One region of the Pseudomonas sp. CMR5c genome, then DNA from elsewhere that is predicted to be linked to it. Evidence: riboswitches for the same ligand, from Rfam matches in the RefSeq annotation. Region 1 holds a riboswitch; the other holds the start of a gene.

Region 1 (6,106 bases):
CCGCAGACTCCCCTGCATGTCCTGCACGCCTTGCTGGCCAGCCCGCCCGCGGCCTTGCGCGAGCGGGTCCTGGCCAACCTGGTCAACGATCCCAAGCTCAATGGGCCGGAGTGCCTGACCCCCGCTTGAGGCCGGGGCGAGGCGCCTCGACATTCAGACCCTGAACTGGTTGATCAGCCGGCGTTGCTGTTCGGCCAGCTTGGTCAGGCCGGCGCTGGCGGCGCTGGACTCGTCGGCCCCGCCAGCCACTTCGTTGGCCACCTGGCCGATGTTGATCACGTTGCGGTTGATGTCCTCGGCCACCGCGCTCTGCTCCTCGGCGGCGCTGGCGATCTGGGTGTTCATGTCGTTGATCACCGAGACCGCCTGGGTAATGGTCTCCAGGGCCTGGGCCGCCTTGGCCGCATGCTCGACGCTCTGGTCGGTCTTGTGTTGGCTGTCCTCCATGACCCGCACCACTTCCCGGGTGCCTTGCTGCAGTTGCTGGATCATCGACTGGATTTCCTCGGTGGCCTGCTGGGTCTTCTGCGCCAGGTTGCGCACCTCGTCGGCGACCACCGCGAAGCCGCGGCCTTGCTCGCCGGCACGGGCGGCCTCGATCGCTGCGTTGAGGGCCAGCAGGTTGGTCTGTTCGGCGATCCCGCGGATGGCGATGAGGATGGCGTTGATGTTCTCGCTGTCCTTGGCCAGGGTCTGCACCACGGTCACCGCGCGACCGATCTCTTCGGCCAGGGCGGCGATGGCGCTGGAGGTATCACGCACCACCTGCATGCCCTGGCTGGCGGCCTGGTCGGCATGGCTGGCCGCTTGTGCAGCCTGGGTCGCGTTGCGTGCCACGTCCTGAGCGGTGGCGGTCATCTCGTGCACCGCTGTGGCCACCTGGTCGATTTCCACCATCTGCTTGTGTACGCCCTGGTTGGTGCGGATGGCGATATCGGCGGTGTGTTCCGAGGAGTCGCTGACACTCTGCACCGAGGTCACCACCTGGCTGATCATCGCCTGCAACTTGGCCAGGAAGGTGTTGAAACCCTTGGCGATCGAGCCCAGCTCATCGGCCCGGTCACTGCTCAGGCGGCGAGTCAGGTCGCCTTCGCCCTGGGCGATATCGTCGAGCATCGCCACCATCTGCCGCAGCGGCCGGGCGATGCCGTGGCCCACCAGCCAGATCACCAGCAGGCCGACGCCGGCGATCACCAGGCCGACCATGGCCATGCCGAAAATGTCGGCCTGGCGCTGTTCGGCCAGGTCGCTTTGGAGCTTGTCCAGGTCAGCCATTACCGCGCCCAGGGGCAGCTGCAGCATCAGGGTCCACTGGGCATCGGTCTGGCCGATGCCGAAGGGCAGGTAGAGGGCGATCTTGCCGTTGGCCTGGTCGACGTCATAGGTCACCTCGCCGCGCTTGAGATTGGACAGCTTGGCGACGGTATCGCTGTTGAGTACGTCGCTGACCTTCTCGCCGAACTTGCCGGGGTCCTTGGTGTAGGCCACCAGGCGCGCGTTGCCGCCGATCAGGGCCATCTCGCCGGCGCCGCCGTAGAGCTTCTGGTTGGCGCCCACCAGCATGTCCTGGATGAAGTTCACCGACAGGTCGGCACCGACTATGCCCTGGAACTTGCCGTCCAGCAGGATGGGCTGGATGAAGGAGGCGAGCATCACCACCTTGTCGCCGACCTTGTAAGGCGCGGGATCGATCACGCAGGACTTGAGGTTGTCCTTGGAGCACAGGTAGTACTCGCTGGCCCGCACCCCGGTGGACAGCACGGTCCGGTCGTTGACGTCGGCCAGCTTGTCCAGGCCCAGGCTGGAGTCCTGGTTGCGGAACCACCAGGGCAGGAAGCGGCCGCTAGCGGCATCGATGCCGGCCACGCTGGTGCCGACATAGGCCCCGTCGTTGTGGTCGATGGCGTTGGGCTCCCAGCCTATATAGGCGCCGAGGATCTTCGGGTTCTGGGTGACGTTTTCCTTGATCAGGGCGATCAGCTGTTCGCGGCTCAGGTTCAGTTGCGCCTGGCCCTGGGCATCCCGGCTGCCCATCAGGGCGTTGACCCGCACCAGGCCGGCGGCAATCAGCAGCGGCGCCTCCAGTTCCCGCTGGATCTGGCTGACCTGGGTCTGCGCCAGGCCGCTCAAGCGTTGCTCGATGACGTGCTCGAACTGGGCCTGGGTCCTTTCCTGCACCATTTGCTGGGTCCGGGCGCCGGAGAACAGGGCATACAGCACCAGGGCTGCAACCACGCTGAGGACGATGGCTCCGGCCAGTGCGGCCACCGAAAACTGGATCGACTTGAACTTCATAGAGGCTCCGGGCGCAGGAATTGAGGTCTGCCGTGCTGTATCGGCCGCAGCCCTGTGGGTCATTAGCCCGGATTGCACAAATGACGCCGGGAAGGAGGCGGAGGTCGTTAGTGGCAAGGTGCCACGTCAAATGCCACGGGCCCTGGGGACAAGATGAATTTTTTCCTGCAGCGCTGACCTGCATCTCAATTGCGAGCGAAAAAGCGTTTTGCATCTGGCGCGGATACCAACTCGCCCTTAGGATACGCGCCATGTTTTCAGGGAGGTTTTCATGAAGAAGAAGTCATTGGTTGTATGTGCGCTGAGCGCCGCGGTATTGCTCAGTGGTTGCGAGACGGTCAACACCACCAACGCAGGTGTGGTGGGCGTGGATCGCAAACAGTCCATGTTCAGCATGGTATCCAGTGCCGAGGTCAACCAGTCCTACGCACAGTCCTACCAGGAGACCCTGAGCGAGGCTAGCAGCCAGGGCGCGCTGGACAAGACCAGCGCCAACGCCAAGCGCCTGCAGGTCATCGCCAACCGCCTGATTGCCCAGGCTCCGAACTTCCGTCCGGATTGCGCGCAGTGGAAATGGGAAGTCAACCTGATCAAGAGCGATGAGCTCAACGCCAACTGCGGTCCTGGCGGCAAGATCATTTTCTACTCCGGCCTGATCGAGCAACTGAAGCTGACCGACGATGAAATCGCCGCGGTGATGGGCCATGAGATCGCCCACGCCCTGCGTGAGCACGGTCGCGAGGCGATGTCCAAGCAGTACGCGCTGGGTGCCGGCAAGCAGATCGCGACCCTGTTCGGTGTTTCCCAGCAGACGGTTGCCCTGGGCGACAACGGCGTCAACCTGTTGATGACCCTGCCCAACAGCCGTGAGAACGAGAACGAGGCTGACCTGATCGGCCTGGAGCTGGCCGCCCGTGCCGGCTACAACCCGAACGCGGCCATTACCCTGTGGAACAAGATGGGCCAGGCTGCCGGTGGTTCCGCGCCGCCCGAGTTCATGAGCACTCACCCGGCGTCCACCAGCCGTATCGCCTCGTTGCAGGCGGCAATTCCCAAGGTGATGCCGCTGTACCAGCAGGCCAAGAAGTCCTGATCCACCGCGTCAGCCGATGATGCATTCGCCGGCAAGGCGGTTCCCGTAACGGGGGCTGCCTTGCCGGCGTTTTCGTTTACAACCAGCCGCTGCTCTGCATGGCCTTGTATACCGCGACCAGGGCCAGGATGACGAACGCCGATGCCGCCAGGCGCCGGATCAGGGTCAACGGCAGTTTGTCCGCGGCGAAGTTGCCGGCAAGCACCACTGGGACGTTGGCGATCAGCATGCCCAGGGTGGTGCCGATGATCACCAGCCACAATTCCGGATACTGCGCAGCCAGCATGACCGTGGCGACCTGGGTCTTGTCGCCGATCTCGGCCAGGAAGAAGGCGATCAGGGTCGTGAGGAAGGGGCCGAACTTGCGCGCGGTGGTGGCTTCGTCGTCGTCCATCTTGTCCGGCACCAGGGTCCACAGCGCGGTGGCGGTGAAGCTGGCGGCGAGGATCCAGTGCAGGGTCGCATCCGAGAAGAAGCTGCCGAACCAGGCACCTACCGCACCGGCGGCCGCATGGTTGGCCAGGGTCGCGGCGACGATGCCGGCGATGATCGGCCAGGGTTTGCGAAAGCGCGCAGCGAGGATCAGGGCAAGCAGTTGCGTCTTGTCGCCGATTTCGGCCAAGGCAACGATTGCGGTGGGAACGAGCAGGGAGTCCAGCATCAGGGTTTTCCTAAGGGGCGGGTCGACACGGCTATGACACGTACAGCCTTCCCGCCCCGGGTAAGGTGTGCGTGTCATAGGTCTTGTCAAACCCGGCAGCCCGTCTGTGCGGACTCTTGGGTCGCATGCGCCATGGTCTTCGGACCAAGTATGTTGACGCATGCCGGACGAGCGTGGCGCTCGTGGGAGACTACTCCCCTAGGACGGAGCGGATTCTGCCTAGGCAAAATCCTTTCGGCAAGCCTTGTTTGTGAAAAAGACGCTCAGCCGCGCTTGGCCCGGTAGATGCGGAAACCATCGCCTTCGGCCTTGATCGCGCAGGGCCCCAGGTGCTCTTCGATCAGTGGCTGGTAGCGCAGGAAGCTGTTGGCGACTACCCGCAGTTCACCGCCTTTTTCCAGATGTTCACTGGATTTTCTCAGCAGGTTTTCCGTGGCCTGATAGTCGGTGTGGACCCCGGTATGGAACGGCGGATTGGTCAGGATGCAGTTCAAGCCCATGGGCGCGGCATCGATACCGTCCCCGGTCAGGACTTCGCCTTCCAGGCCGTTGGCTGCCAGGGTCAGGCGGCTGCTCCGGGCCGCGAAGGCGTCCACGTCCAACAGGGTCACGCGGGTTTGCGGATAGCGGCGCTTGACCGTCGCCCCCAGCACTCCGGCGCCACAACCGAAATCCAGCAGGTGGCCGGCAGGCAAGTGGTCCAGGTGTTCGAGCAGCAGCGCGGTGCCGCGATCCAGGCGGCCATGGCTGAACACGCCGGGCAGGCTGACGACCTTCAGCGGGCCTTCGGCCAATGGCAACAGGTACTCCTGGGCCAGGCTCTCCAGGGCCACAGGTTCGGGGGCGTTGCTCACCGTGACCTGCCACAGCTGGCAATGCCTGGCGCTATCGAGCTTGCGCGGCTTGCCGAAGGCGGCGAGCTGCTTGGCGGTACTTTCCACGCCGGCGCGTTTTTCCCCCACCAGGTACAGCTCGCGCCCGGCCAGGCGCGAAGCCAGGGTGTTGAGCAGGTAGTGGGCCAGGTCCTTGGACTTGGGCAGGAACAGCACGGCGCTGTCGAAGGCGCTGTCCGGGGCGTTCACCCCGAAATGGCAGCGATCCGGGAAGCGGGCTTGCAGCGCCGTGTGGTCGCCGGCGTGCCAGCTCCAGCCCTGGGCGGCCGGCAGGCGGCCGAGCAGGTCATCGGCGCTCAGGCCGGCCAGCAGTACCTGGCCCTGGAACAGCTCGGCCTGGCGTAAGAGTATTTCGCTGCGTATGTCCATCGTCCGCACCTGAAAAAAAGTGGCGCAGTCTATCAATTCACGACCCGCAGCGGTTCACCATTGAAGAAGGCCCGGGCATTTTCCACCAGTTGGCCGACGATGCGCTGGCGGGCTTCGCGACTGCCCCAGGCGTTGTGCGGGGTTACGATCAGGCGTGGGATATCGGCCTCCAGCAAGGGGTTGCCGTTGACCGGCGGCTCGACACTCAGGACGTCGGTGGCCGCGCCTCCCAGGTGGCCGCTGCGCAGAGCGTCGGCCAGGGCCTGTTCGTCGATCAGCCCGCCGCGGGCGGTGTTGACCACCAGGGCCCCGGGCTTGAGCAGGGCCAGCTCCCGGGCGCCGATCAAGTTGCGGGTGTGTTCGTTGAGCGGGCAGTGCAGGGTCAGGGCGTCCACCTGGGGCAGCAGTTCGTCCAGGGGCAGGCGGTCGGCGCGCAGCGGGCGTCCGGGAATCTGTCCCAGGACCACGCGCATGCCGAAGGCTTCGGCCAGGCGTGCCACCGCGCCGCCCAGTTCGCCATGGCCCAGCAGGCCCAGGGTCTTGCCCGCCAGCTCCATGATCGGGAAATCCAGCAGGCAGAACTGGCTGGCCTGCTGCCAGCGTCCGGCAGCCACGGCCTGTTGATAATCGGCGACCCGTGTCGCCAGGTTGAGCAGCAGCATCAGGGTGTGCTGGGCCACCGACGGCGTGCCGTAGCCCTGGCAGTTGCTGACGGTGATGCCCTGGCGCCGGGCGGCTTCCAGGTCAATGTTGTTGGTGCCGGTGGCCGTCACCAGGATCAGTCGCAGCTCGGGA
Region 2 (6,106 bases), 1.9 Mb from region 1:
AGTTGGCGTTATAGGAACGTTTGAACGAGTAGCCCAGGACGTTGACTCCATTGATCTGGCGTCGCACGGTGTCGCCCAGGCCGGGACCATGGCCGGCGATCACCGCATGCGCGTTGTCCACCGGGGCCAGGATGTAGTCAGTCAGGGTGCGGCCCTGCTGCAGGCTGCGAATCATCAGGAAACCCTCTTCCAGGGCGATGCTGACTCCGCTGACGGGAGTGTTTTCCTCGCTGTCGGCAAGGGCTTCGTAGGTGCCCACCGTGGCCAGCCAGTTGTCGGGCAAAGGCACCGGATCGATGCGCTCGCCCACCGCCAGCAGCTGGCCGTGGCTCTTGGCGGTGAACACCCGATGTCCCTGGATGCTGACGACATCCAGTTGCACCCGGCCCAGGTCGCCCAGGTCCCGGAGCCAGAGGCCGAGGATTTTTTTCTGCGCCCGCAGCCAGCCATGTTCGTCGCGCAGTAGCTCGAAGCGCACGCCAGCCACCTCGCCGAACAGGCGCTGGCCCTGGTCCCTGATCCGCAGCACGCCATAGGCCGTGGCATAGAAGCCGGCCAGTTGCTGGCGATCGGCGGCTTCCGGCACTCGGCGTCGTACTGCCTGCTCACGGGGTGGCAGGCCAGTGCCCGTGTCTTGTTCCTCGGGAGCGCCGTGGGCCTGCAGCAGCAGGCGCAAGGCCTGGGTCACCAGGCCCGGGACCAGCGTTTCGCCAGTGTCGGAGTTGCTCATCACGATCACCGCCAGCTGTTGTTCCGCCAGCACGCTGACCTGGGCATGGAAGTTGTTGCCGATGCCGCTGTGCTGCCAGGTACGAATGCCGGGGCGCACCCACTCGTCGCCGCATGGCGAGAGGAACCAGCCCAGGCCCACTTCACAGTCGAAATCCAGGGCATTGCCGATGTTCTGCGGGCGGGTCATCTCCTGGATCGAGCTGGCCGACAGCAACTGGCGTTGCTTGTAGTGACCCTGGGCGAACAGCATCCGGACGAACTGGCTCAGGTCCCGCGGGCTGGTCCACAGGCCGCCGGCGGGAATGTCGCGCTCCGGGCTATGGCCGCTGGCGGCACCATCCTGGTAACCGCGGGCGCGATAGGGCTCCTGGCGGCTGTCACCGATGAAACTCGACTGGCGCATGCCCAGGGGCCGCAGCAGGCTGGTCTGCAGATGCTGCTCGAAGTCCTGGCCGGTGCTGCGTTCGATGGCCGCGCCCAGCAAGGCGTAGCCAAGGTTGGAATAGGCGGTGCGGGTGCCGGGGGCATTGTTCAGCCATACCCCGCTGACCTTCTGCGGTAGCTGGCCCAGGACATGGGGCGTGCGCAGGTCATGCAGGTATTCGGCGGGCATGCCGGCCTGGTGGCTGAGCAGGCGGCGCAGGGTCACTGCCTGGTCGGCGGCGTCCTGGTCGTCGTGAAAGCGCGAGCGGACGTAGAACTCCTTGAGCGTGGCTTGCAGGGGGGCATCGAGCTGCAAGCGACCTTGCTCCACCAATTGCATCACCGCCGTGGCCGTCAGCAACTGCGACAAGGCACCGGCACGGAACGCGGTGTTCTCGGTCACTTGCAGGCCCCGCTCCTTGTCGGCGAAACCAAAGCCCCGGGCCCAGATCAACTCCTGGCCGTCTACCAAGGCGATGGACAAGCCGGGCACCTGATGTTCGGCCATCTGCTGCGGGATGTACTGCTTCAGGTAGCGAATGATGCTGGCGTAGTCACCCTGGGCGATGCTTGGTGGTGTTGGCGGCTGGCCATTGCAGCCCAGGTTGCTGAGCAAGATGCCCAGCAGCGGCAGGCCAAAGAGTTTGGCGGACATGAAGCACCCGGGCACAAGGATTGGATGCCGGGAATGCTAGGGAAGGGCGTGAAGCCAGTCTTTGGCAGCTTTGTCAGGAAAATGTCAAAGAGTGTTAAACCGGCAGTTAACCGGGGGATGCAGGGCCGCTGATGAAATTTTCACAAGTGGGGGGTTAAGCTGCGCGCCTCTTTGGGGAGTAGCCTGCCACCGCTTCTTGCGGTGGAGCCCGTATCAACACTCTCGGCAACCTGCCGTGGTGCGGGCGCCGTTGCGGTTGGTGAGACCATCGACATACCTACGCTGAAGTCGGGCGCGTGGGCATGTCGTGGACTCAAGCCCGACCGGAAGACCCAAGATGAATCCAGCCTCGATCATTTTCCTCGCCTTCGCCATGTCCACCGACGCCTTCGCGGCTGCGGTCGGCAAGGGTTCGGCCATGTTCAAGCCGCGCCTGCTCGAAGCCCTGCGCATCGGCCTGATATTCGGCGTCATCGAAGTCATTACCCCCGTAGTCGGCTGGTTCATCGGCCAGGCCGCGGCCCAGTGGGCGGCCGCCTGGGACCATTGGATCGCCTTCGCCCTGCTCTCGGCGCTGGGCCTGCACATGATCTACAACGGGGTGCGGTTGGAGACTGAAGCCGAGCCGCAAGCGCCCAAGGCGCATGGATTCTGGTTGCTGGCGGTCACCGGTTTCGCCACCAGCATCGACGCCCTGGCGGTCGGGGTAGGGTTAGCCTTCGTCAACGTCAATATCTGGGTGGCGGCCACCGCCATCGGCCTGGCCACCATGACCATGGTCACCTTGGGCGTCATGCTGGGCCGGGCCATCGGCACGGTCATGGGGCAGCGTGCCGAGGCCCTGGGAGGCCTGGTGTTGATCATCGTCGGCAGCGCGATCCTCTATGAGCACTTGTCGGCGGTGGCTTGACCCTATAGTTACTTTAGGGTTTTTACTGGCGATCATCTCAAGAAGGAGTGATCGACATGGGCTTTTTCAAACGTCTGCTGATGGGTCATCACGGTAATGGCCACGGCGGTTCCCGGGGTGGCCATCATGGTTCCCGAGGGAATCCGCAGGGCACCGGCAGTTCCTGCCCGCAATGCCGGGCGATGAATGCGCCGGGGGCCAGGTTCTGCCAGCAATGCGCGGCAGCGCTGCTTGCGGCAGGTTGTGCGCAGTGTGGGGCGCCGTTGTCGGCGGGGGCGAGGTTCTGCGGGCAATGCGGCCGCGCCTCGGGCTGAGGCGCGGCCTGGAGGGTTACAACGCCAGGCTGTGGATCACCTGGGTGGCGTCGTCGGGGTCGATGGCGCTACGCATGCCCAGGAGCTTGGCCAGGCGGCGCATGCTGTAGTTGGTGGCCGAGTCCACCGAGTACATCTGCTGGTAGCCGTTGTGGCGGGCCTCGTCGATCAGGTGCTGCATCAGCAGGGCACCAAGGCCCTTGCCTTGCCATTCATCGGCGATGGTCACGGCGAATTCGCAGCGCCAGGGCTGGTCGTCCACCTGGGCATAACGGCTGATACCGACTTCCCGCAGTTCGCCGTTGTCATGCACCAGCGCCACGTAGGCCACCCGTTGCGCGGTGCCGACATCCATCAACTGGTCGAGCAGTTGATCACCCACTTCCTTGACTTCGCCGAGAAAGCGCTGGTGCCGGGTGATGGGCGAAAGGTTTTCGATGAAGGCTTTTTCCCGCTGGCGATCCTGCGGGCGCAGTGGGCGGATCAACACATGGCTGCCGTCGCTCAAGGCGTCGATCCAGTACTGGCCTTGCTGCGCCGGGAACGGCGGGTGAGGGAGCATATCGAGAGCGCTGCTGGACATGGTCAAGTCTCCTGGGAGGCGAGGGGCGGGCTGCAACCACAGCCCTGGTTGCCCAAAGCTTCATCCTTGTGAAGATGCGGTTGCTTGACCGGCATCAATATCTCTGGCTGTACCGGCAATCGGCTGATCACCGGTCATGGCGTGGTCACTGATAAGGCCATTGGCTATTAGGGCTATCGCTTAATATTCTGGAACTTCCCGGCTGTGCTGCGAATGAGCTGATCTACGCTCTCGAGCAGGACAGACAGGAGTCATGACATGGAGCGTCGGACCAGCGGTGCGAGGTGGTTGTGCAAGTCGTTTGCCAGTGCCCTGGCCAGCGCCGCGATGCTGCTGGGCGCCAGTGCCCATGCCCAGTCGCTGGCGATCACGGTGTCTCCCAACGTGCCCCGGGACATTCCCGGAGGGGCGCCACAGGCCTCGCTGGCGGCCGCTGCGGCCTTCGCCTGGCAAGAGTTCATCGCCCTGAACTGGCCAGCCCGCGCCGGGCAGCGCGATGTGCCCGATTTCAACCGGCCTTTCGGTGCCTCGGGTGGGCCATTGGTCTGGCAGACCTACCGCAGCAAGGTGGAGATCTTCCCGGGCAACGGTAATGCCAATGTCGGGCCGCCAGGCTATTCCCCAGCCGGGGGCCCCAGCTATGGCTACAACACGACCCCCATCTACAACTACGCAATCCCGGTGCCCGCCTGCCCCGGCCAGGCCCCCGTGTCGCAGCCGGCCTGGGTCAACCTCGATGAGATCACCCAGATCGGCCTGAACCAGATGTTCGCCGGGATCTCGTCCACGGCCCCGTCCAACCGCAATTCGCAGCCGCAGCTGGTGCGCTTCCTGGCCAAAGCCAACCAGACGCAATACAGCTATGTCGCGGCCAATCAGTATTGGTACACCAATGCCGCATTGCGCCAGGCCGCGCAGAACTTCGTCAACGGGATCAAGCAAGTGCCGCCCAGGTTCGCGGCCGGCCGAGTGGCGTTTCCCAGCGGCACCATCGAGGTCAAGTCAGCCTGGCGCAAGCTGGCGCCCACTGAAGATCCCTCGCGCTTTCACCGCCAGACCGTACGTTTCTACGAACGCAAGGGGACGAACAACGGCCTCTGCTATTTCGAAGAGCAGTGGGCCATGGTCGCGCTGCATATCATCCACAAGACCCCCTCGGCCCCCAACTTCATCTATGCCACCTTCGAGCAAAGCGACAACATCCTGTTGGCCGACGGCTCGCGGGTCGAAGACCAGAACGGGGTCATCCTCAGGCGTCCGCCGGTCTCGTCACCGACCACGCCAGCCCTGAGCTACCAGGACTCGCCGAGCAATCCCCAGGTCAGGGCCAATGGCCCTTTCTGCCAGCCGGCCAGGCAGCTGTACTATCAGGAAACCCCGGGCAGCGGGAAACCCGTCGGTGGCTCGATCTGCGTCAACCAGCGCTATGAGTCGATCACCGCCGAGGTGATCCAGGCCAACCGCGATGCGCACCAGGCCATCCAGGCCTATACCCTGGGCCGGGGGATCGGGAGTTCGCCCTGGCAGTACTACAAGCTGGTCTCGGTCCAGGCCCAGCCGTTCGATGTCAGCCAGATCTCCAGAAGCGACGTCAGCCACGGCCCGGCGGTCTTCTACCAGGCCAATATCATGGTCGAGACCGACTACACCCTGCAGCAGTTCAAGGGCCGCATTGCTGCCAACGGTGCGCCGACTTCCTTCCAGGCCGCTGGGGCGCCGCCGCCACCCAATGTGTACTCCCTGACCAACCGGCCGCCGGTGGCCCAAGGGGTGAACATGGGGGGATGCATGGGCTGCCATGGCAATGCCCAGGTCGCCGGCTACGACTTCAGCTTCATCCTCAAGGGCGGCCAGGTCCGACTGCCCGAGGCTCCTGGCGGCAATGCGCTGGCCGAAGCCAGCGCCCGTTACCAGGAAGTGTTCAACCCCCACATCGAGGGCGATAGCCATGGCGCTCAATAGTTTCAAGGATGTGCAGGCCCTTCTCGACAACTTCGTCGCGCAGAACAACCTGGATATTTCCGGCGCGCCCCATGGCGCGTTCTGGCAGACCTCCTACCAGGCGTTCGTGACGGGCAACGTGCCGGGGGTACAGAACCCGTCGACGGGGCAGGCGCTGCCGATCCTGGTCAAGGGCGATGGCGCCCACTCGAACATCATCTATGCCCTGAGTGGCACCCAGGGCACCTTCTGGGGACCGACCGGAGCCTTTGGCCAGATGCCTCCGGGCGGCCCCTACCTGCCGCAAGCCCAGATCGATGAGCTCAGCGCCTGGATCAGCAAGGGCTGCCCGCAGTAGGGGCAGGGGGGCGTGGCGGGGGCGATCAGTTGCTGTAGCTGGGCAGGGCGATCTCGCCGCTGACAGGCGGCTTGCGCCCACGGGTCCGCCAGTGCTCCACCAGTGCCCGGCCGTGGGCCATGCCGGCTTGCAGGGCAGCGTCGGTACTGGCGTAGTCGTTGCCGTAGGGCGGGCAGGCGAAGTGCAGGGA

What was found. A riboswitch is a leader RNA that binds a small molecule or an ion and turns the genes downstream of it on or off. The one in region 1 is predicted to bind manganese.
Region 2: it holds a riboswitch for manganese, as region 1 does, so the genes downstream of both, C4K40_RS17490 (manganese efflux pump MntP family protein) here and C4K40_RS26120 (TMEM165/GDT1 family protein) in region 1, are expected to answer to the same signal.

The regions. Positions count from the first base shown of each region.
Region 1 covers NZ_CP027705.1:5,671,798-5,677,903, reverse strand. The annotation lists gene C4K40_RS26135 (SOS response-associated peptidase) at 1-129, shown strand, start outside; gene C4K40_RS32320 (methyl-accepting chemotaxis protein) at 154-897, opposite strand; partial or broken gene C4K40_RS32315 (HAMP domain-containing protein) at 1,009-1,206, opposite strand; gene C4K40_RS26125 (M48 family metallopeptidase) at 2,567-3,388, shown strand; gene C4K40_RS26120 (TMEM165/GDT1 family protein) at 3,465-4,049, opposite strand; yybP-ykoY riboswitch at 4,126-4,260, opposite strand; gene C4K40_RS26115 (class I SAM-dependent methyltransferase) at 4,313-5,311, opposite strand; gene C4K40_RS26110 (2-hydroxyacid dehydrogenase) at 5,344-6,106, opposite strand, start outside.
Region 2 covers NZ_CP027705.1:3,805,188-3,811,293, reverse strand. The annotation lists gene C4K40_RS17495 (serine hydrolase) at 1-1,810, opposite strand, end outside; yybP-ykoY riboswitch at 1,977-2,142, shown strand; gene C4K40_RS17490 (manganese efflux pump MntP family protein) at 2,148-2,720, shown strand; gene C4K40_RS17485 (zinc-ribbon domain-containing protein) at 2,777-3,034, shown strand; gene C4K40_RS17480 (GNAT family N-acetyltransferase) at 3,051-3,617, opposite strand; gene C4K40_RS17475 (hypothetical protein) at 3,876-5,579, shown strand; gene C4K40_RS17470 (hypothetical protein) at 5,566-5,916, shown strand; gene C4K40_RS17465 (hypothetical protein) at 5,942-6,106, opposite strand, start outside.